Regions from separate parts of the Streptomyces sp. 135 genome, predicted to be linked through region 2. Evidence: riboswitches for the same ligand, from Rfam matches in the RefSeq annotation. Region 2 holds a riboswitch; each other region holds the start of a gene.
The links. A riboswitch is a leader RNA that binds a small molecule or an ion and turns the genes downstream of it on or off. The one in region 2 is predicted to bind cyclic di-AMP.

Region 1: it holds a riboswitch for cyclic di-AMP, as region 2 does, so the genes downstream of both, KKZ08_RS02420 (C40 family peptidase) here and KKZ08_RS15775 (transglycosylase family protein) in region 2, are expected to answer to the same signal.
Region 3: it holds a riboswitch for cyclic di-AMP, as region 2 does, so the genes downstream of both, KKZ08_RS31945 (LysM peptidoglycan-binding domain-containing protein) here and KKZ08_RS15775 (transglycosylase family protein) in region 2, are expected to answer to the same signal.

What each region holds. Positions count from the first base shown of each region.
Region 1 is NZ_CP075691.1:519,846-526,924, reverse strand. It holds gene bioB (biotin synthase BioB) at 1-925, opposite strand, end outside; gene KKZ08_RS02440 (8-amino-7-oxononanoate synthase) at 1,046-2,218, shown strand; gene KKZ08_RS02435 (DUF397 domain-containing protein) at 2,253-2,501, opposite strand; gene KKZ08_RS02430 (helix-turn-helix transcriptional regulator) at 2,511-3,377, opposite strand; gene KKZ08_RS02425 (ATP-binding protein) at 3,652-4,092, shown strand; gene KKZ08_RS02420 (C40 family peptidase) at 4,182-4,655, opposite strand; cyclic di-AMP (ydaO/yuaA leader) riboswitch at 4,659-4,835, opposite strand; gene KKZ08_RS02415 (hypothetical protein) at 5,211-5,519, opposite strand; gene KKZ08_RS02410 (ATP-dependent Clp protease proteolytic subunit) at 5,527-6,162, opposite strand; gene KKZ08_RS02405 (RidA family protein) at 6,244-6,645, opposite strand; gene KKZ08_RS02400 (helix-turn-helix domain-containing protein) at 6,747-7,079, shown strand, end outside.
Region 2 is NZ_CP075691.1:3,520,751-3,527,829, forward strand. It holds gene eno (phosphopyruvate hydratase) at 1-973, opposite strand, end outside; gene KKZ08_RS15775 (transglycosylase family protein) at 1,269-1,997, opposite strand; cyclic di-AMP (ydaO/yuaA leader) riboswitch at 2,002-2,188, opposite strand; gene KKZ08_RS15780 (transglycosylase family protein) at 2,383-3,465, opposite strand; gene KKZ08_RS15785 (cytochrome P450) at 3,583-4,914, opposite strand; gene KKZ08_RS15790 (hypothetical protein) at 5,003-5,173, opposite strand; gene KKZ08_RS15795 (hypothetical protein) at 5,295-6,674, opposite strand; gene KKZ08_RS15800 (hypothetical protein) at 6,726-7,079, opposite strand, start outside.
Region 3 is NZ_CP075691.1:7,103,303-7,110,381, forward strand. It holds gene KKZ08_RS31920 (ABC-F family ATP-binding cassette domain-containing protein) at 1-371, opposite strand, end outside; gene KKZ08_RS31925 (TetR/AcrR family transcriptional regulator) at 649-1,230, opposite strand; gene KKZ08_RS31930 (NADP-dependent oxidoreductase) at 1,301-2,194, shown strand; gene KKZ08_RS31935 (phosphatase PAP2 family protein) at 2,350-2,859, shown strand; gene KKZ08_RS31940 (GlsB/YeaQ/YmgE family stress response membrane protein) at 2,951-3,211, opposite strand; gene KKZ08_RS31945 (LysM peptidoglycan-binding domain-containing protein) at 3,416-4,138, opposite strand; cyclic di-AMP (ydaO/yuaA leader) riboswitch at 4,142-4,306, opposite strand; gene KKZ08_RS31950 (NAD(P)-binding domain-containing protein) at 4,942-5,745, shown strand; gene KKZ08_RS31955 (hypothetical protein) at 5,959-6,165, opposite strand; gene KKZ08_RS31960 (fumarylacetoacetate hydrolase family protein) at 6,162-7,079, opposite strand, start outside.

The DNA.
Region 1 (7,079 bases), 3.0 Mb from region 2:
TGCCCGCCTGGCCCTCACTGGTGAGGTAGTCGCCGAGGAAGATCGAGTTGGCGAGGTTCAGGGCGAGCGGCTGCATCGAACGCAGATGGACCTCGCGACCGCCCGCGATGCGCACCTCGACGTCAGGGCAGACGAAACGGACCATCGCGAGGATCCGCAGACAGCGCTGCGGGGTGAGGTTCCACTCCTTGGCCAGCGGGGTGCCCTCGAAGGGGATCAGGAAGTTCACCGGCACCGAGTCCGGGTCGAGCTCGCGCAGCGAGAAGACCACGTCGACCAGGTCCTCGTCGCTCTCGCCCATGCCCGCGATCAGCCCCGAGCAGGCGGAGAGCCCCGCCGCGTGCGCCTTGCGCACCGTGTCGACACGGTCGGCGTAGGTGTGCGTCTTGGTGATGTCGGCGTACGTCGCCTCGGAGGTGTTGAGGTTGTGGTTGTACGCGTCCGCGCCCGCGCCCCGCAGCCGCTCCGCCTGACCGTCCGAGAGCAGACCGAGGCACGCGCACACCTCGACGCCCTCGTTCTGCTCCTTGACCGCCGCGATGGTCTGCGCCACCCGGTCCACGTCACGGTCGGTCGGCCCACGGCCGCTGGCCACCAGGCAGACCCGCTTGGCGCCGCCCGCGACACCGGCCGCCGCGGCCTGCGAGGCCTCGTCCGGCTTGAGCCAGGTGTACTTGAGGATCTCGGCCTTCGAGCCGAGCCGCTGAGAGCAGTACGAGCAGTCCTCCGGGCACAGGCCCGACTTGAGGTTGACCAGATAGTTGAGTTTCACCCGCCGCCCGAACCACTGCCGCCGCACCTTCCCGGCGGCGGCCACTACGTCCAGGAGATCGTCGTCGGACGTGGCCAGCACGGCCAGCGCCTCTTCACGGCTCGGCAGCTCGCGCCGAAGCCCCTTGTCCACCAGCGTGTTCAGGAGATCCATGGCGCTGATCCTTACGTACGGCAGTCTCCCCGGCCAAGGAGAGTTCGCACAACAGAAGCGGTTTGAGGTGTGGGTATTGCCACATACTGGCCAGGTGGCAGGACGGCTAGGGTCTGTGCAATGTCTACAAACAGCCACCCCGTGACGGGTGCGACGCGCGCGCCGTTCGACTGGCTCGACGAGCAGGCCGGGCTGCGCGCCGACGCCGGCCTCGTCCGCACCCTGCGCCCGCGCGCCGCCGACGCGGGCGGCCTCCTCGACCTGGCGAGCAACGACTACCTGGGGCTGACCCGGCACCCGGAGGTCACCGAGGGTGCCGCCGCGGCGGCCCGGCGGTGGGGCGGCGGCGCCACCGGCTCCCGGCTCGTCACCGGCTCCACGGAACTCCACGCCGAACTGGAGCGGGAGCTCGCCGATTTCTGCGGCTTCGAGGCGGCGCTCGTGTTCTCCTCCGGCTACGCGGCGAACCTCGCGGCGGTCACCGCGCTCGCCCCGCACGGCTCGCTGATCGTCTCCGACGCGGGCAACCACGCGTCGCTGATCGACGGCTGCCGGCTCGCGCGCGCCGTGACCCAGGTGGTGCCGCACAGCGACCCCGAGGCGGTGCGCAAGACGCTGGAGGCCCACGACGGCCCCGCCGTCATGGTGTCCGACTCGGTGTTCTCGGTGGACGGTGACGCCGCGCCGCTCGCCGAACTGGCGGACGTGTGCCGGGAGTTCGGTGCGGGGCTGATCGTCGACGACGCGCACGGCCTCGGCGTCCTCGGTGACGGCGGCCGGGGCGCACCACACGCCGCGGGCCTCGCGGGGGCCGCCGACACGGTGGTCACGCTCACCCTCTCGAAGTCCTTCGGCAGCCAGGGCGGCGCCGTGCTCGGACCCGCCAAGGTCATCGACCACCTGGTGAACGCGGCGCGTACCTTCATCTTCGACACGGGGCTCGCGCCCGCCGCGGCGGGCGCCGCGCTAGCGGCCCTGCGGCTGCTGCGCCGCGAGCCCGAACGGGCCGCCAGGGCCCGCCAGGTCGCCGCGGAACTGCACCGGCGCCTCACGGCCGAGGGCCTGTCGGCGGTACGTCCCGACGCCGCCGTCGTCTCCGTGCGCGCCCCGGCACCGGAATCGGCCGTGCGCTGGGCCGCGGAGTGCCGGGCCGCGGGTCTGGCGGTCGGCTGCTTCCGGCCGCCGTCGGTACCGGACGGCATTTCGAGGCTGCGGCTGACCGCCCGCGCGGATCTCACCGACGAACAGATCGCCGATGCCGTACGAGTGATCAGCCGCACCGCACCCCGATGAGACGGGCCGGCCCCGGGCGGGGGCAGGCCCGCGGTCAGCGGAGGCTGTCGACGAACGTCTCCCAGGGGCCGGGGGAGAAGAGCAGGGCGGGCCCCGCGGTGTTCTTCGAGTCGCGCACGGCCAGCAGGCGGGCCGCGGCGCGGGACTGGAGCAGGTCGTGCGTGGTCGTGTCGAGCGTGGCCGTCTCGACACAGTTGTTCATTCCGTTGCTGCGGCTGCTGCGCTGCCACCGCGCACCCTGAAGGGTGGTGCTGGAAGGTACGTACCGAGGCAGTGCGGTCATGGTGCCTCCTTACGCGCCGTCGCTTAGCCCGGCGATGAAATCCTCTGAGTCCTCGGGTGAAAGCGCCTGTTCCTGAAGGGAGTTGAAGGCCTCCACGTATGCCTGGAGGTCTTCTTTCCGTTCGAGATAGAGGCTACTCGTCAAGTGGTCGAGAACAACCACATCCAGATCAGCAATGTTCGGAAATGAGAAAATAACGAAAGGCCCGATGAGGCCCACATGCTCTCCGGAGGAGAACGGCAGCACCTGAAGTCGCACCTGTGGCAACTGCGCCACCTCCTGTAACCGTGCGAGCTGATGTGCGAAGACCCGCGGTCCGCCCACCGAACGGCGCAAAACCGCCTCGTCCAGGACCACGCTCAGCCGCACCGGAGGCTCCGCGCGCAGCACGTCCTGACGGGCCAGACGCACCTCCACCAGCGCGTCCACCTGCTCGTCGGGCAGCCCGCCGAGCGCGGCCCGTGTGACGGCGCGCGCGTAGTCGGGGGTCTGGAGCAGCCCCGGGACCACCGAGGTCTCCAGGGTGCGTACCCAACTCGCCTGCGCCTCCAGGCTGATGAAGTCGCGATAGGCGGCGGGCAGCAGGTCGCGGTACGCCTTCCACCAGTGGTGACGCCCCGAGGCGCCGGTGTCGTCGGCGCCCGCCAGGGCCACGAGCAACTCGCTGAGGTGGGCGTCCTTCACCTCGTACGCGTCGAGCAGGAGGCGCACGTCCGTGGCCTTCACACCGCTGCGGCCCGTCTCGATCCGGCTCACCTTCGACTGGTGCCAGCCGACCTTCGCGGCGGCCTGGCTGCTGGTGAGTCCCGCGAGGCCGCGCAGCGCGCGCAGTTCGGCGCCGAGCCGGCGGCGGCGCACCGCGGGGCCGTACTGCATGTCCGTCTCCTTCCGGACCGAGCCGTCGGGCATCCCGGCGGCAGAGCGGGGGGACAGAGGCGACAGTAGAGGAAGTGGCGTCCCCGCGCCCAAATACGGTCGGTCCTGGCAGAGTTCACCGCTTCGAGCGACAGATATATGCACATCTCGGTGGATCGCCACCCGTGACCGGCAAAGGAATGGGAGGCTGGCGCGAAGCACCAGTCCGGGGCCGTCCTCGAGTCATCCGCTCCGAGTCGGAGACCGACCCCGGTGGGAAAGGGACAGCGTCGCCATGGCAGATCACCAGGAAGCATCCGTCACTCTGCCGAGCGATCCCGCCTCGGTCCCGGCCGCCCGCGCGTACGTGGCGAACGTACTCACGGAATGGGGCCTGCCGGGCGAGGCCGAGGTGGCGGACACGATCAGACTCATCGTCTCCGAACTCGCCACCAACGCCGTGCAGCACACCAGAGGGCAGTCGCCCACCTTCACGGTGGACGTCGAGCTCGACCGGGACGAGCAGCTGCGGATCGGTGTCACCGACAGTCACCCGCGCTATCCGAGGCGGCTGCCGGCCGCCGTCCAGCAGGACAACGGCCGCGGCATGGTCATCATCCGCTGGCTGACCGCCGAATGCGGCGGCAAGCTATCCGTCAGCCCCACGGCGGAGGGCGGCAAGACCGTATGGATCGCCCTGCCCTGGACGGCGCCGGTCCAGCAGGGGCACCGCTGACGCCGCGCACCCGCCGCGCGGCCCGGCTCCGGCCGGACGCGGCGTGCGGGTCCACGGACCCCCGCGTCCGGCCGGGCGTGAGGGACGGGTCAGCGGACCCGGCCGTACCAGACGCTCTTGGTCCAGATCTTGTCCAGGCGTACCACGGTCCCCCTCTTCGGTGCGTGCCAGATGCGGCCGTTACCCGCGTAGATCCCGACGTGGTAGACGTTCCGGCCCGAGTGGAAGAACACCAGGTCGCCCCGGGTCCGCTGGGACTTCGAGATGTGCCGCGTCTTGTTGTACTGCGCGGCGGCGGTGCGCGGCAGCTTCTTGCCCGTGCGCTTGAACGAGTACAGCGTCAGGCCCGAGCAGTCGAAGCGGTTGGGCCCAACCGCTCCGTAGCTGTAGGGAGAGCCCTTCTTGGACGCCGCGATCTTGAGCGCTTTCGTTCCGTGGGTGGCTGCCTCGGCTTCCGACGTGAGCCCGGGGGCCACGACGGTGCCGCCCACAACGGCGAGGGTGAGGGCCGAGACGGCCCCGGTCCTGCCGAGCAGCGACGGAACGTGATTCAGCGCGGTCATGCGTAACCCTTCGTCAGCCGCCTGTGAAGGATGACCTGTCGGGTTCGGGCAGGCGAAGATGCCCGGCCGCGTCATGCTCTGCGGCTTCACCCCAAGGGCGTCGTCCGGACTTCCCGGACGGGCCCGCCTTGCTTGGGTCCTCCACTCCTGCCGGTGCACCGATGTCGACCGGTCAACCGGGCGGCGGCAGGACTCGGCGTCCGCCCGGATCGCCCCGCCGCTGTGGCGGGGTCTTGTCGTCGGAAGGGATCTTGACCCGAAAACCACTCGAAAACCGAGTCGAAACGACGTTTTGTGAGGCTCCTCACGACTGACCTGTTCGGGTGGACGCTGCCGAATTCGACTCCCAATGCCCCGTCTGGCGATGGCTCGACCAGCACCGGAACGTCCCATTCCGCCTTCGCCGTACGTATCCGGTGCGACTCTCGAACGCGTGATTAAGGAGCCCCTGCTACGCCAACTGAGGTAGCCCATCTGGTCGGTCGCACAGCGGATCCAGACGTTCCGGTGAGCGGAGCCCGTGCTTCAGCGGCCGCTGGGGGGGGGGCCACCGGCTCACCGGCTTGCCGACGGCGGCACGCCCACCCGTCCGGTCCGCCGCTCGCCGTCAAGGACGCGCAGGGCCCGGGCGAGCGTGGCGGCGTGCACCTCGCTCTCGCCGCGCCGGTGCATGAGGGCCAGCGCGTCCCGCAGGGCCGTCGCCCGGCCGACCAGGGCCTGGGCGGCACGCAGTCCGCCGTAGGTGTGCTCGGCGCGAGCGGGGTTGATCCGGCCGACCAGGTCGACGACTTCGAGGTAACGGTCGATCAACTCGGCCTCGGCGCGGGTCAGCGCGGGCAGTGGCGGCAGCTCGGGTGGCAGCATCCGCGGGTCACCTCGCCCCGCGCGCGCCGAGCGAGGTCTTGCGGCTCTGGACGATCCGGTCCACGAGCCCGTACTCCACGGCGGCCGGGGCGTCGAGGATCTTGTCCCGCTCGATGTCCGCGGCGATCCGCTTCTGGCTCTGTCCCGTGTGCCGCGCGAGGAGTTCTTCGAGGAGCCGTCGGGTCCGCAGGATCTCGTCGGCCTGGATCGCCAGATCACTGGCCTGCCCCTGGATCGGCTCGGAGAAGGAGGGCTGGTGGATCAGTATCCGCGCCCCCGGCAGCGCGTGCCGCTTGCCGGGCGTGCCGGCCGCCAGCAGGACGGCGGCGGCCGAGGCGGCCTGCCCGAGGCAGACCGTCTCCACGTCACAGCTGACGAACCGCATCGTGTCGTAGATGGCGGTCATCGCGCTGAACGAGCCGCCGGGGGAGTTGATGTACAGCGAGATGTCGCGGTCGGGCGCCGCGTACTCGAGGTGCGTGAACTGTGCCATCACGTCGTTCGCCGACGTGTCGTCGACGGGGGCGCCGAGAAAGACGATCCGCTCTTCGAGAAGCCGCGAGTACGGATCCAGGGTCCGCGTCCCCGAACTGGTGCGCTCGGTGAACTCGGGCAGGACATGACGTGCTGACGGACGGCGCATGGCGGGCCTCTCTTGCTAGGGGGCGGCGGAGGGTCCGGCTCTCCAAAAAATGTACAGGACGTACGTTTCCTTTGGGGGCGCTCAGCAAGGCAGCCTTCTGTCGACGACGAAGCTGATCTCGATGGCCTGACCGGGGAGGGTCAGTTCGGTGACGCCGAGGACCGTGGCGGTGGGGCGGTGGTCGCCGAAGTACGCCAGGTTGCCCTCCGCCGTCGCCGCGGCGTTCTGCCGCAGGTTCACCACGTACAAGTTCTGTGAGACCACCTGGTTCCGGGTGGCGCCGTAGTGGTCGAGGACCTTGTCCAGGTTGGTGTAGGTCTGCTGGAGCTGGGCACTGAAATCGCCCGCGTGCACGAAGGTGCCCGTCTCGTCGAACGCGAGCTGTCCGGAGACGTGGATCAGTTCGCCGGACCTGATCGCCTGTGCGTATCCGAAGTCGCTCTCGGCCGGGATGTCGTGGTTGAAGACGTTGAGGCTGGTCACGGTGTTCGCCCTCCCGAGGTGCTCTCTTGTGGTTACTCGGGAACTGTAGGAGAGTGGCCCCTGACCTGGAAGAACGCACTTTTCGGTGACTGGGGAACCTGATGGTGACCAAACAACTGCTCCAAGGGCTGCCCGAGGACGCGGACCTCAGGCGCGCGGACTCGCTGGCCCGGGAGATCTTCTCGGACGTCGCCAACAAGTGGGCGCTCCTGATCATCGAGACGCTCGGTGACGAGACCTTGCGCTTCAGTGCGCTGCGGGACGGGGTCGAGGGCATCAGCCACAAGATGCTCACGCAGAACCTGCGCATGCTGGAGCGCAACGGCCTGGTCGAGCGGAAGGTGCACCCCACCGTGCCGCCGCGCGTCGAGTACACCCTCACCGAGGCCGGCCGGGGCCTGCGCGCCACGGTCGACGGCATGTGCGAGTGGACC
Region 2 (7,079 bases):
CGCGGGCCAGGCGCTCGGGGTTGGTGACGAACAGGTCGTCGCCCACCAGCTGCACCTTGTCGCCGAGCTTCTCGGTGATGGCGTTCCAGCCGGCCCAGTCGTCCTCGAACAGCGGGTCCTCGATGGAGACGAGGGGGTACGAGGCGACGAGCTCCTCGTAGTACTCGGTCATCTCGGCGGCCGTGCGGGACTTGCCCTCGAACTGGTACGTGCCGTCCTTGTAGAACTCGGACGCGGCGACGTCGAGGGCGAGCGCGATCTGCTCGCCGGGGACGTAGCCGGCCTCCTTGATGGCCTCCAGGATGAGGTCGAGGGCGGCGCGGTTGGAGTCGAGGTTCGGGGCGAAGCCGCCCTCGTCGCCGAGGCCGGTGGCCAGGCCCTTGCTCTTCAGGACCTTCTTCAGCGTGTGGTAGACCTCGGTGCCCCAGCGCAGCGCCTCGGAGAACGACTCGGCGCCGATCGGCGCGATCATGAACTCCTGGATGTCGACGTTGGAGTCCGCGTGCGACCCGCCGTTGAGGATGTTCATCATCGGCACGGGCAGCAGGTGCGCGTTCGGGCCGCCGAGGTAGCGGAACAGCGGCAGGTCGCTGGCCTCGGAGGCGGCGTGCGCGACGGCGAGCGAGACGCCGAGGATGGCGTTGGCGCCGAGGGAGCCCTTGTTGTCGGTGGCGTCCAGGTCGAACATCGCCTGGTCGATCAGGCGCTGCTCGGTGGCGTCGTAGCCGACGAGCTCCGGGCCGATCTGCTCGATGACGGCGAGGACGGCCTTCTCGACACCCTTGCCCTGGTAACGGTTGGGGTCACCGTCACGGAGTTCGATGGCCTCGAAGGCACCGGTGGAGGCACCGGACGGGACGGCGGCACGACCGGTGCTGCCGTCGTCGAGGCCGACCTCGACCTCGACCGTGGGGTTGCCTCGGGAGTCCAGGATTTCCCGGGCTACGACGACGTCGATGGACGGCACGAGCATCTCCTTCTGGGATGTGACGCGTTTACGCGGGCCGATTCGGCCCGCGTCTCCTGAGCCTAACCGGCTCCGGGCCCCAGGCCAGCCGACCGCCCGTCCCGTGGGACGGGGGAAGGCTCAAATGGCCGGGAAACGGGATGGAAGCCCGCGTTTCTACTGGCCGGTAGCTCGCTAGGAGCGAACAGCGGACATGGCCCCGCCCCGGTGCGTACGGGGATACGCGCACCGGGGCGGGGAGCCCGTGGGGACGGGGCGGGACGGCCGTGCGTCCGCCGAGGCACGGCCGTGACCGGATCCGTCAGCTGAGGTGCAGCTGCTGGCCGGGGTAGATGAAGTCGGCGTTGTCGATGATGTCGCCGTTGAGCTTGTAGACCTTCTGCCAGCCGCCCTTGACGTCGTGCGCCTCGGCGATCTTGGACAGCGTGTCGCCGGTCTTGACCTTGTACTCGCCGTCGCCCTTCTCGACCTTCTTGCCGGTCGGGGTCTCGACGGTCTTCTTGGACTCGGTCTGCGGCGCGGGCTGCGGCTTCGGGGCCTGCTGCGTCTTGTGCTGCGGAGCGGCCTGCTGCTGCGGGGCGGCCTGCTGCTGCGTCTTCTGCGGCTGCGGCTTGGCCTGCTGCTGCGGGGCCTGCTGCTGGCCGCCGCCGTTGTACGCGGCGCCCGAGAGACCGACGCCGCAGTGCGGCCAGGCGCCCTTGCCCTGGCCGGCGAGGACCTTCTCGGCGATCTCGATCTGCTGGGCCTTGGAGGCCTTGTCGGCGGTCGGGGCGTACTTCGTACCGCCGTACGCGGCCCAGGTGGAGGGCGAGAACTGGAGGCCGCCCTGGTAGCCGTTGCCGGTGTTGATCGACCAGTTGCCGCCGGACTCGCACTGGGCGACGGCGTCCCACTCCTGGCCGGTGGCGGCGGAGGCCGAACCGGCGGCCATCAGCGGGGCGGCCACGGCGGCACCGGTGACACCGGCGAGCGTGACGACACGGGTGGCCTTGGACGGACGGCGGTGCTTGCCCTTGCTGGAAAACAGCATGAGTTGATCCCCTCACCGACGCCTGCGAGGTGAGCTGTCGGGTTCGGGCCAGTGAAGTTGCCCGGCCGCACCACGTGAGTGCGACTTCACCCCTAGCCGGTCCCGTACGTCCCGCTCCTCCTCGGAGCTCGACGTGCGGACCCGGCGGCTTACCTTGGGTCCCCCGCTCCTGCCTACGGCGCTCGAAGCGACGACTGTTCCCGTCCGGCCGTTGGCAGGATTCGGCGTACCGACCGGCGGGGCCCACCAGTGGCGGGCGTTGACGACGGTAGTCACGCGATCCACGGAATTTCAAAGGCGATCAGGGCTTCTGAGACCCATCTCTCACTTACGCCAATACCGACATTCGGCGCGAAGCACCCCGTGGACGGTTCGTCAACTACCCCTACTTTTCGCCCAAATCGAGGCTCTGACCGGGGAGAATGAGGTCCGGGTCGGCCCCGACGGTCTTCTTGTTCTCGGTGTACAGCTCGTGCCAGCCGCCCTTGACGTCCAAGTCGTCCGCGATGGCCGACAGGTTGTCACCGGAACGCACCGTGTACGTCCCGTCGGCGACCTTCTCGGTGCGCTCGCCGCCGCGCGAGGCGTGCCGGCCCGGACGGTCGCCGCCGCTGCCGGAGGCGGGACTCTCGTCCGCGTGGTCGCCCCGGTGACGGCCGGAGGTGGAGTCGTCGGAGGGGGCGGCCGGGTCCTTCGACCCGGGGGTGCCGGCCGAAGGGGCTTCGTCGCGCCCGGACTTGCCGTCCGTCGGGCGCTTGTCGCCCTTGTCGCCGTTGCCGCTGTTGCCCTGCTTGTCGCCCTTTTCGTGATTCTTGTCTCGGGAGGCGTCGCCCGAACCGGGCGTGTCGCCGTCGTCGTCGGCGGAGCCGGGGCCTTCTGACGCGTCGTCGGAGGCCTTGTCCGACGACTTGTCGGCGGCCTTGCCCTTGGAGTCCTTGGAGTCCCCCGAGCCCTCGGAGTCCTGGGAGCCCTTCGACTTCTCCGACCCCGTCGAACCGGTCGAACCGTTCGAGTCGCTCGAGTCGTCCCTGTCCGACGAGTCGGCGGGCTCCGGGGGGATCGGATCGCCCGGGTCCACGTCGGCCGCCGCGCCGCCGTCGGTGAGTCCGGCGATCGGGGCGCAGCTCGGCCAGGCCTCGGGGCCCTGCCCGTCGAGGATCCTCTCGGCCACGGCGATCTGCTGGGACTTGGAGGCCTGGTCGGCGCTCGGCGCGTAGTCGAGGCCGCCGTGCTTCTCCCACATGTCCTCGGAGAGCTGGAGCCCTCCGTAGTAGCCGTTCCCGGGGTTGGCGCTCCACGCGCCGCCGCTCTCGCACTCGGCGAGCTTGTCCCACGTCACCGTCTCGGCGGCGCTCGCGCTGGTGGCTCCGAGCAGCGGGATGGCGATGGCGGATCCGGTGACTCCTGCCGCGACGATGAGGGCCGGGGCCTGGCGGGGGCGTCGGTGACGACCATTGCCGGAGAGCATGCGGTTGCCTTTCAGGAGACTGTTACGGCGACTTGGGCACCGGGTGCCCGAGTCGACGTGAACGTAGCCGCACTCGAACGCTTGTCACAAGTCGATGCAGCGGAGATCACGTCAACATCACAGTTGTGATGGGCCGTCAGAAACCGGTCGTTCCGGTGCCTCTTTCTGTGCGTCTGTGAACTTCACCGGCAGCGTGCGCAGCCCCCGCATGATCAGCCCGCCACGCCACCGCAAATCGGCCGGGTCGGCCGCGAGTTGCAGGTCGGGCAGGCGCCTGAGCAGCGTCGCGAGCGCGGTCTGGCCCTCCAGGCGGGCGAGCGGGGCGCCGAGGCAGTAGTGGATTCCGTGGCCGTACCCGAGGTGCTGGTTGTCGCGGCGCGCGAGGTCGAGGGTGTCGGGCCGGTCGAACCGCTCGGGGTCGCGGTCGGCGGCGGCGAGCACGACGAGGACGGGGTCGCCGGCCGCGATGTCCTGCCCGCCGAGGGTCAGCGCCTCGGTGGCGAACCGCCAGGTGGCCAGCTCCACGGGTCCGTCGAAGCGGAGCAGTTCCTCGACGCCGGTCTCCAGCAGGCCGGTGTCGCCCTCCGCCAGGGCCTTCTGGAGCCGTGCGCGCTGCTCGGGGTGGGTGAGGAGGGCGTACATGCCGTTGCCGATGAGGTTGACGGTGGTCTCGAATCCGGCGAACAGGAGGATGAAGGCCATGGCGGCGGCCTCGTTCTCCGTGAGGTGCTCGCCGTGGTCGGAGGCGCGGATGAGGCCGGAGATGAGGTCGTCGCCGGGGTCGAGGCGTTTGCGGTGGATCAGCTCGGCGAGGTAGCCGCGCATCTTCTTCACCGAGCGGGCTACGCCGCCGCGGGGGCCGCCGCCGTGGCGGATCATCATGCCCGCCCAGTCGCGGAAGTCGTCCTGGTCCTCGCGGGGGACGCCGAGCAGGTCGCAGATGGCGTAGATGGGGAGCGGGAAGGCGAACTCGTGGATGAGGTCGGCCTCGCCCTTCGCCACGAAGGCGTCGATGAGCTGATCGGTCAGCTCCCGCACGCGCGGTGCGAACTCGGCGACGCGGCGCGGGGTGAACGCCTTCGAGACGAGGCGCCGCAGGCGGGTGTGGTCCGGCGGGTCGATGTTGAGCAGATGCGTCATCAGCTCGGCCTTGCGCTCGCCGGGGATGCCGGTCTTGCCCTTGGCGTGGGCGGGCTCGTCGTGGTGGGCCGGATTCTTGCTGAGCCGCTGGTCGGCGAGCGCCTGGCGCGCGTCCGCGTACCGGGTGACCAGCCAGGCCTCGACTCCGCTGGGCAGCGTGGTCCTGTGCACCGGGGAGTTCTCGCGCAGCCAGGCGTAGGCGGGGTAAGGATCGGTGGCGAACTCCCAGGTGAAGAGCTCGGGCTGCGGGCTCGCCCCGGGGGCGGGCGTGGCTCCTGCGGGGCAGGTCGCGGGCGGCTGGTCGTGCATGCGGTGACCGTATCTCCCGGGGGCTACGTGACTCCTCCTTGGCCGGGGGCTGGACCGGGGCGGCAGCGGTCATGCGGGGCGGAAGCCGCTAGTCCAGGTGTGGGTCCAGGGCGTGGTCCCCGGGGCGGCCCGTCGGGCGGAGCAGTCCCTTCAGGCGACGTGCGGCCGAGGCGTCGCCCCCAGCATCGACGATGCGGAAGCAGTGCACCGCGAGGTGCCGGTGGAGGACGGTACCCGGCCGGGGAGGGAAAGCGGCCATGCCGCCGTGCGGGACGGAAGCCGCGCCCTCAGCCTCAGCGATACGCAAGCAGTGCACCGCAAGGTGCCCGAAGAGGGCGGAGGCGGCTGCGGTCACGCCGCCAGGCCCGGGGCGGAAGCCGCTAGTCCAAGTGCGGGTCCAGGGCGTCGTCACCGGGGCGGCCCGTCGGGCGGAGCAGTCCCTTCAGGCGACGCGTCGCCGAGACGTCGCCCTCAGCCTCAGCGATACGGAAGTAGTGGACCGCGAGGTGCTGGTGGACCTGTCCGAGGAGGGCGGCGGCCCCGGTCTCGCCCGCGTCGGCGGCGGCCGTGAGGTAGGGGACAGCTTCCCCGTACGCGACGCGGGTGGCGAGGAGGTGGCCCAGCCGGCCCGCGGCGCGGGAGCTGCCGTGGTCCGCCGCCTGCCGGAACCAGTCCTCGGCGGCCGCCGTGTCCCCCGCGTGCTCCGCCAGCAGGCCGAGCCACGTCATGGCGTGGGCGTCCCCGCCCTCGGCGCGCGGCTCCAGGGCCGAACGGAAGGCGGCCACCAGGCCGTCCAGCTCGGCGGCGTCATGCGGCTCCAGACCCTCGTACGCACGGATCCACACACGGTCCGGCACCGGCGGTTCCGAGCGGTCCGCGTCCGCGATCAGCGAGCCGTACGGCCGCCAGGTGCCGGGCCACTCACCCGGTACGAGCAGGGCGGTCACGCCGTGCCGGGGCGCGGTGGCCCAGGCGAGCGCCTCGTCGAAGGTCTCGTCGAAGGTCTCGTCGGACGTGATGGCCGCCGCCTGGCCGTACTCGTCCTTGACCTGGCTCAGCAGCTTCGCCGTGACGCCCCGGGTGAGCCCGCACCGCGCGAGGTCGATCGCGGCGCGCACCAGGAGGTGGCCGAGCAGGCGGCTCCCCGCGCGCCGCGCCCTGCGCCACTCCTCCCACAGGTCCGGGCCGAGGGCGAGGAACTCCGTGACGCCGAGGCTCCCGCGCCAGCGGACGGCGTCCGCGAGGCGGGGGTCGTCGGCCGCCGCGAGCCGCGCCAGCTCCGCCTCGCTCCACTCGGCGGGGACCTCGACGGTCCGGGCGATGCCGAGGACGCGGGCGGCGGGGTGGTGTCCGAAGCGGTGTCTGTCGTACGCCTCGTCCCGCATCGTCGCCAGGACGACGACGCGGTCATGGGTGAGCTGAGCGAGGAGGCCAGGGATGCCGGGCTCCTCGATATGGGCGTCCAGGTCGTCCAGCCACACCACGTGGGTGCCCGTGGCGTCGCGGCCACGGAGCTGGTCCGGGAGGTCGCGCAGGTCCGCTCCGCCGCCCGCGACGAAGACCCGGGAGTCCCCGGCCACGCTCGCCCGCAGGGCCGCCCAAGCCGTCGAGGTCTTTCCGGACAGGGGCCCTCCCGTGACGATGACGAGGCCGCCGTGGTGCGCGGCCTGCCTCACGAGGACGGACAGCTCGTCGTCACAGTCCCTGGCGACGTAGGGAGGCAGCGCCGTCGCGCCGAGGAGCCTGCGGGTGGGGCGCACGCCGAGGCCGAGGCGGCGGAGCCGGTCGGCGCGCGGCCAGCCGTCGGCGGCTTACCGCGCGGGCGAGGAGGCCGGTGCCTGGACCGTGACGGCGCCGATGTGCCCCGCCTGGACGACGCTCCCCGCCGACCCGCCCGAGACGGCGTTGTGGACGGTACCGAGGCGTTCCTCCACCACCGGCGGCTCGAACTCGGCCAACAGGGCCCTGAGTTCGGCGGCGAACGGCGCGTCGATGTGCAGCAGGAGGCGCAGCCGGTGGCGCCACCCCAACACGTCGTCCCCGTAAAGCTCGGACGCCCGCTGCCAGGCGTGCCAATCCTCCGCCGTGCCGCTCTCCCTGACGCGGTGCTTGGAGCGGTGGACCAGCTCCTGGAACCGGGCCACAAGCCCGACCGGTGTCCCGGA
Region 3 (7,079 bases), 3.6 Mb from region 2:
AGGGCGCGGGTCGCCTCGTCCAGCGCGCCGAGCGCCGCGAGCGAGGCGGCCAGCGCCTCGGACGTCAGGGTGCCGACGGTCTCGCCGTCCCGCGCGGAGAGCTCCTGCCGGGCCAGGCCGATCGTGCCGGTGCGGTGCACGGTGCCCTCGTCGGGCGTGAGCAGGCCGGCGAGGACGTGCAGCAGCGTCGTCTTGCCGCGGCCGTTCTCGCCGACGACGGCGATCCGGGACCGGGCGGAGACGGTGACGGATACGTCGTTCAGGACGCGCCTGGATCCGCGGGTGACGGTGACGCCGTCGGTACGCAGATGCGCGCCGCTGCCCGCTTCGACGGGCAGGGACATGGCCTCGGGGGCCGAGGTGGGGTTCAAGGGATGCTCCGCAGCTCGCAGTGGAGCCGGGCAACGCAAAAAAGGCCGCCCGGCGGGAACCGGGACGGCGAGCGCGGATTCAGCAGAGTGAAGGCGCCGCCGTCAGCGGGCGGAGCGGACCTTCTGCGACCAGATACCTCGTGCCATAAGTGTCAGGGTAACAGCGGCGGGTCAGGTCGGCGGGTCTGGTCGGGCGTCCAGGCGGCAGGTCTGGTCGGGCGGTCGGCAGGCTGGTCGGAGGTCCGCTCTGCGGCTTCGGTCGGCTCTGCGTCGCCGCTCATGAAGCGAGGCCCGCGACCTCCCAGGCCGCCTCGATCATCCGGAAGACCTCGTCCACCGCGGCCTGCGGATCGGCCGCCTCGCGGGCCAGCGCATGGGCGTCGATCACGAACCTCGCGATCGTCCGGCACGCCGTGGTGTCCGGCGGCAGGCCGAGGTCGGCGGCGATGGCCGCCGCCAGCGACTCCGCGTGGCGCAGCCGCATCGACTCCTCGTACTGCCGCAGGGCCGGCGAGGTGTCGATCATGCGCCAGATCGGCGCGGCGCTGTCCGCCGTGCAGTGCCGCACCATGTCCCGCATCTCGTGGCGCAGTACGGGGATGAGCGGCTCGCGCGCCGCCCGGCCGGTGACCGCCCGCGCCAGACGGTGCTCGAAGTCCTCGTCCTGCTCGAACACCAGGGCCTCTTTCGAGGCGAAGTGGGAGAAGACCGTGGTGACGGCCACGTCGGCCTCGGCGGCGACATCGCGGATGCCCACCGCCTCGTATCCACGCTCCAGGAAGAGCCGCAGGGCGGTGTCAGCGATCTTCTGGCGGGTCGCGGCCTTCTTGCGCTCACGACGTCCGGGCGGCACGGTCATCCGCTGATGCTAACAAATGTGAAGTAATAACCGTTTCAAAACACTAACCGTTAGTGTTACGTTCTCTCGTATGAAGAGAATCAGCTTCGCCGAGTTCGGCGGTCCGGACGTCCTGCGGCTCGTGGACGCCGAGGAGCCCCATGCGGGCCACGGTCAGATACGCGTCGCCGTGCGGGCGGCGGGCGTGAACCCCGTCGACTGGAGGATCCGTGAAGGCCAGATCCTGGGGGCCCACCCGACCGAGTTGCCCGCGGGAGTCGGCCTGGACGCCGCCGGGGTGGTGGACGAGGTCGGCGAGGGCGTCGAAGGAGTCGAGGCCGGCGACCACGTCTTCGGGGAAGGCTCAAGCACCTATGCCGAGTTCGCCGTGCTGTCGGCCTGGGCCCGTATGCCCGAGGGACTGACATTCGAGGAGGCGGCCGGTTACCCCTCCGTGGTGGAGACCGCGCTGCGCGTCATCCGCGAGGTCGGTGTGCGGTCCGGGCAGACGCTGCTGGTCAGCGGCGCGTCCGGGGGAGTCGGATCGGCGGTCCTCCAGATCGCCCGCGACCGGGGCATCGCCGTGATCGGCACGGCGGGGGCCGCGAACCAGGACTATCTGCGCGGCCTGGGGGCTCGCGCCACGACGTACGGCGAGGGCTGGGTGGAGCGGGTGCGGCGGCTCGGCCCTGTCGACGCGGCTCTGGATCTGGCCGGATCGGGCGTCATCCGCGAACTCGTCGAGCTGACCGGGGACCCGCGGAAGGTGCTCTCGATCGCCGATCTCGGCGCGCCGGAGTTCGGTGTCCGGTTCTCCGGCGTGGCCGGGAGCGTGCCGGAAGCGCTCGTCGAAGCCGCCGGCCTCATCTCTCGGGGCAAGCTCCACATCCCGGTCGAGAAGTCGTACCCGCTCGCCGAGGCCGCGGCGGCACACGTCGACAGCCAGGCCGGTCACGCCCGCGGGCGCCGGGTCCTGGTCGTCTGAGTCCTGATCGCCGGAGGGCCGACCGGCTCGGCCAGTCGGCTTCGTGTGACCGGACCGGTCGGCTTCAAGTGATCAAGAGCTGCGTATCTTCCGGCGTTACGGGATACCTGGTGCGCATGAAGTTGCTGACGGTTGTGAGTGAGGTCGATCGAGTGGTGACGCAGCAGGTGGCCCGGCGCGTCGCGCCGGGTGTGGGCAAGGTGCTCTCCGGGGTGGAGGAGGCGGCGGAGAGCACGAAGCTGTGGTGCGGGGCCGCCGTCGCGATGGCGTGCGTGGGCGGGTGGCGCGGCCGTACCGCGGCCGTGGCCGGTCTCGCCGCCATGACGGTGGCGCAGCTGGTGTCGAACGGCGTGTGCAAGCAGCTGGCCGACCGGCCCCGGCCCCCCAAGGAGTGGTTCCCGCACGACGAGGCCGACGACCGCCCCGACTCCTCCTCCTTCCCCTCCGGGCACACCGCGGCGGCGGTCGGATTCACCGCCGCCGTCCTCCCTGTCTGGCCGGCCGCCGGCCTCGTCTGCGCGGTACCGGCGGCGATGGTGGCGGTCGAACGCGTGCAGAGCGGCGCCCACTACCCAAGCGATGTCGTCGCCGGCGCCGCCATCGGCCTGGCCGGCGCCTGGCTGGTCCGGCAGACTCCCCGCCTTGCCCTGCGCCACTGGACGTAGGAGGCGCGGGGCGTCGGCACGAGCCGAGACGAAGGCCCCCGGCGCGGTGCGCCGGGGGCCTTCGTCGAAGGGGACGGGATGTAGGACGGGATCAAGCGTGTCGTCGGGCCCACAGAGGGGTGACGAAGGAGATGAGGACGGCGGCGACGCCGATCTGGAAGACGTGCCGGATCCAGTCGATGCCGCCGGTGTCGCGAACGCCGAAGGCGCTGGCGAGAGCGTTGCCGACCACGGCGCCCACGATGCCGAGGAGAACCGTCAGCCACAGGGGAATGGGCTGACGCCCCGGCAGAACGAGCTTGGCCAGCAGGCCGATGATGAGTCCCGCGATGATGGCCCAGAGGAACGACACGACAACTCCTTCGTTTACTTCTGTCTACGGTTCCGACTGTCTACGGTTCCGATCTTCGGTTCCGATCTTTCGGCTACCAACGTCCACGTGCCCGGCAATCCGCGGCCCATTCCTCTCCCGTCCGCCCCGCCGCGCGGAACGGGCATGCCGTGAGCCCCGGCACACCACGTGTCCGGGGCTCACGGCATGTCAGAGGGGCGCGGTCTAGTACGGGCCGTTCACGTTGTCGATCGAGCCGTACCGGTCGGCCGCGTAGTTGCAGGCGGCGGTGATGTTGGCGACCGGGTCGTAGCTGTCCGTCGAGGTGCCGGGCACGTGGTACGCCTCGAAGGTGGGGGCGATGACCTGGAGGAGGCCCTTCGACGGGGTTCCGGCGACGGCGTTGGAGTCCCAGTTGTTGATGGCCCACGGGTTGCCGGAGGACTCGCGCATGACGTTGCGGTGGATTCCCTCGTACGTGCCGGGAATGCCGTGCTGCGCCATGATGTCGAGCGACTCCCGGATCCAGCCGTCGAGGTTGTCGCTGTAGGACTTCTTCGCCGGGGCGGCGGCGGTCTTGACGGAAGCCGGGGAAGCGGTCGCCTTCTTCGCGGGCTCGGCGGCGTTCTTCTTGCCGAGGGTGAGCTTGAGACCGGGGTGGATCAGCTTCGGGTCGTCACCGAGGACGCTGCGATTGTCCTCGTAGAGCTTTTTCCAGCCGCCGCTCAAGGAATGCTCCCGGGCGATCTTGGAAAGGGAGTCACCCGCGACGACTACGTGGGTGTTCGGGGCGGCGGCGGGCTTGACGGCCGTAGGGGCCTGAGCCGCGTGGGCAGTGGTCGCGCCGAGCACCGGCAGGACGAGCACGGCTCCGCCCGTTCCCGCGGCGGCGATGCCCCGGGTGAGTGAGCGGGACTTGGGACGGCGGTGCTTTCCCTTTGCAGGCATGACGAATTTCCTCTCCGTCGCCTACGAGGTGAGCTGTCGGGTTCGGACGGGAGATGTCCGGTCGCACTGGGCATGCGACTTCACCCCTAGCCGTTCCGGAAACCGGATCGGCGGCTTACCTGGTTCCCCCGCTCCTGCCGTGCGTGAGTGAGTAAGTGGGTGGGTGTAACGGCTTCCGGACAGCGGCAGGATTCGGCGTTCCATCCGGTTCGACGGTGACATTAAGCGAGAAAGGCCGGAGGTAACAAGGCCCGAATTCGCAGCGGCAATGCGAGAGGCCGGTTCGTGGAGATCAAATTCCCTTGGCCCTCTTTGATCCAAAACTCAACTCTCTGTCCGCAGAACGGGAATGTGGTCCGAGGTCTTCGGTACGTGCGAAAGCCGGCGTGACCCATTTCACGGAGAGGTGCAGGTTAAATGCCGCTCGTCGCGTCAAATCGGGCATATCGCGACGCTCGATGATGCCGGTAGGCGGAGGTCGTGTGGATGTGGATGTGGATGTGGACCCGGGTATGGAAAGAGCGGCCATTGCCGGAGAAGGGGTAGGCGGCTACTCCGTTAGTGGCGGTACGCGTCCCGTCCTCGTCCGGGGGCGACCGCCACCTCGGCGAGCACCGCCTCGGACATCCGCAACTCCACGCCGTAGGTTACGCGTTGGCGGTCCGCGCGATCGAACAAGGAGGGGATATGGGCGAGGTCACCGCGCCGTGGGGAACTTCGTACGCACCGCATGACCGACCCCAGCGCGGCAGCGCCACGTACCCCGAAGGAAGAACGTAAAGAAGGAACAACGGAGGAAGAACGTGGAGGCAGAAGCAGTGAAGCGCATCGGTGTCATCGGAGTCGGTGAGATCGGCCGGGCCATCGTGACGGGGTTGTGTGACGGGGGTGACAGGTCGCCAGAGGTGTTCCTCTCGCCCCGGGGAGCCCGCACGGCGGCGGAGTTGTCCGCGCGCTTTCCGGGCGTACAGGTCTGCGCCGGCAATCAGGAGGTCGTCGACCGCTCGGAGCTCGTGATCATCGCCGTACGCCGTCAGGACCGGCACGAAGCTCTGGCCGGCCTCAAGGTGGACGACGACAAGGTCGTGGTCAACGTGATGGCCGGCGTCACCCACGACGAGCTGCGCCGCACCCTGGCCACCGACGCCCCGCTCGTACGGGCCATCCCCCTGCCCGCCATACGCGAACGCCGCTCCGTCACGGTGACGCACCCGACGCAGCCGGCGGTGGACGCGTTCTTCGAGCGCCTGGGCGGGGTGCTGCCCGTCGCGGACGAGGCGGCCTTCGACGTCTTCTCCGCGCTGACGGGGACGCTGACCACCCATTACGCGTATCTCGCCACGCTCGCGTCGTGGGCCGTCGACCAGGGCATCGCCGCAGGCGACGCCGAACGCTACCTCCGCGGACTCTTCCAGGGCGTCGGCCGCTCCCTGGGCGACGAGACCCGCTCCCTGCACCGGCTCGCCGCCGACCACGAGACTCCGAACGGAAACAACGAACGCATCCGCACCACGTGGTTCGACCCGGCCAACTCCGACGCCCTCCGCAAGGCCCTCGACGGCCTGCTCGCCGATCTGAGGCAGCCCGGCGGCGAGGAGGCGCCATAACCGCCGGGTGCCTCTTCTGGCTTGTCCCGGACGGCAGTTGGCCGATACCAGGAGCGGTCATGTCCTGACCGATTCGGTGGTACGCATCCAGCGTCGCGACAGCCCCGTGCACAGCGCGGCACTCGCCGGTGAGTCACTGCCGGGACCGCAGTCCCCGCCGCGAACCACGGCTCGGAGGGCGTCGCGACCCGGGAGCCAGGAGGCCTGTCTCGCCTACTGGCGCGTTACGTTGGCCGACCTGCCGTCGAGCGCCGAGCCGCCGGCCGATCTGCCGAGGCCTGCCGTCCACGCCCAGCGGTGCGGGACCGTCTTCCTGGACGTGGCCGCCGACGACGGACGAGCCCTGGGCGGCGCCTGGCCGTGAGCGGCACCCGTGACGACGACCTTGCCGAGCAGCCACTTGGGGCACAGGTCGCTCACGGCCGCTCACGGCCGCGCCGTCGGCCGGTCGGCAGGGACACGGGCTCCGCCCCGGGGACGACGGTGTTCGTGAGCGTGCCGATGCCCTCCACCGTGAGGGTGACGGTGTCGCCGGGCTTCAGTGGCGCAGGGGTCTGCCCGCCGCGCCGACCCCACAGTTCGGCCAGGCAGCCGCCGTTGCCGCAGGTGCCCGAGCCGAGGACGTCACCCGGGACGACGCGGGTGCCGCGCGAGGCGTAGGCGGTCATCTCCTCGAAGGTCCAGCTCATGTTGGACAGCAGGTCCTCGCCGACCTTCCCGCCGTTGACCTCGGCGGTCAGGGCCAGGCGCAGGAAGCCCTCGGAGTCCCGGTACGGTTCCAGCTCGTCGGCGGTGACCAGGTACGGGCCGAGGGTGGTGGCGGTGTCCTTGCCCTTGCAGGGGCCGAGGCCGACCTTCACCTCCGCGCCCTGAAGGTCCCGCGCCGACCAGTCGTTGAAGACCGTGTAGCCGACGATGTGGTGGCGGGCTTCCTCGGGCGTGAGGTCCCGGCCCTCCCGCCCGATCACCGCGCCCACCTCCAGCTCGAAGTCCAGCACGGCCGACCCCGGCGGCACCGGGACGCCGTCCCCGTGGCCGTAGATCGCGTGCGGGTTGGTGAAGTAGAAGGTCGGGGCCGCGTACCACTGCTCGGGGACACCGCCGGTGCCCTCCACGGCGCGGCGCACCCCTTCGACGTGCTCCTCGAAGGTCACGAAGTCCCGTACCGAGGCGGGCTGGAGCGGGGCCAGCAGCCGTACCCGGGAGACGTGCGGGCCGGGGGTTGCGTCGAGGGCCGCCGCGCCCGCGGCGAGCAGCCCGGGGAGCCCGCCGGTCTCCTGGACCAGTGCGGTGAGCGAGGTGACGCCGGGCAACGGGAAGAGAGTGCCGTCCTG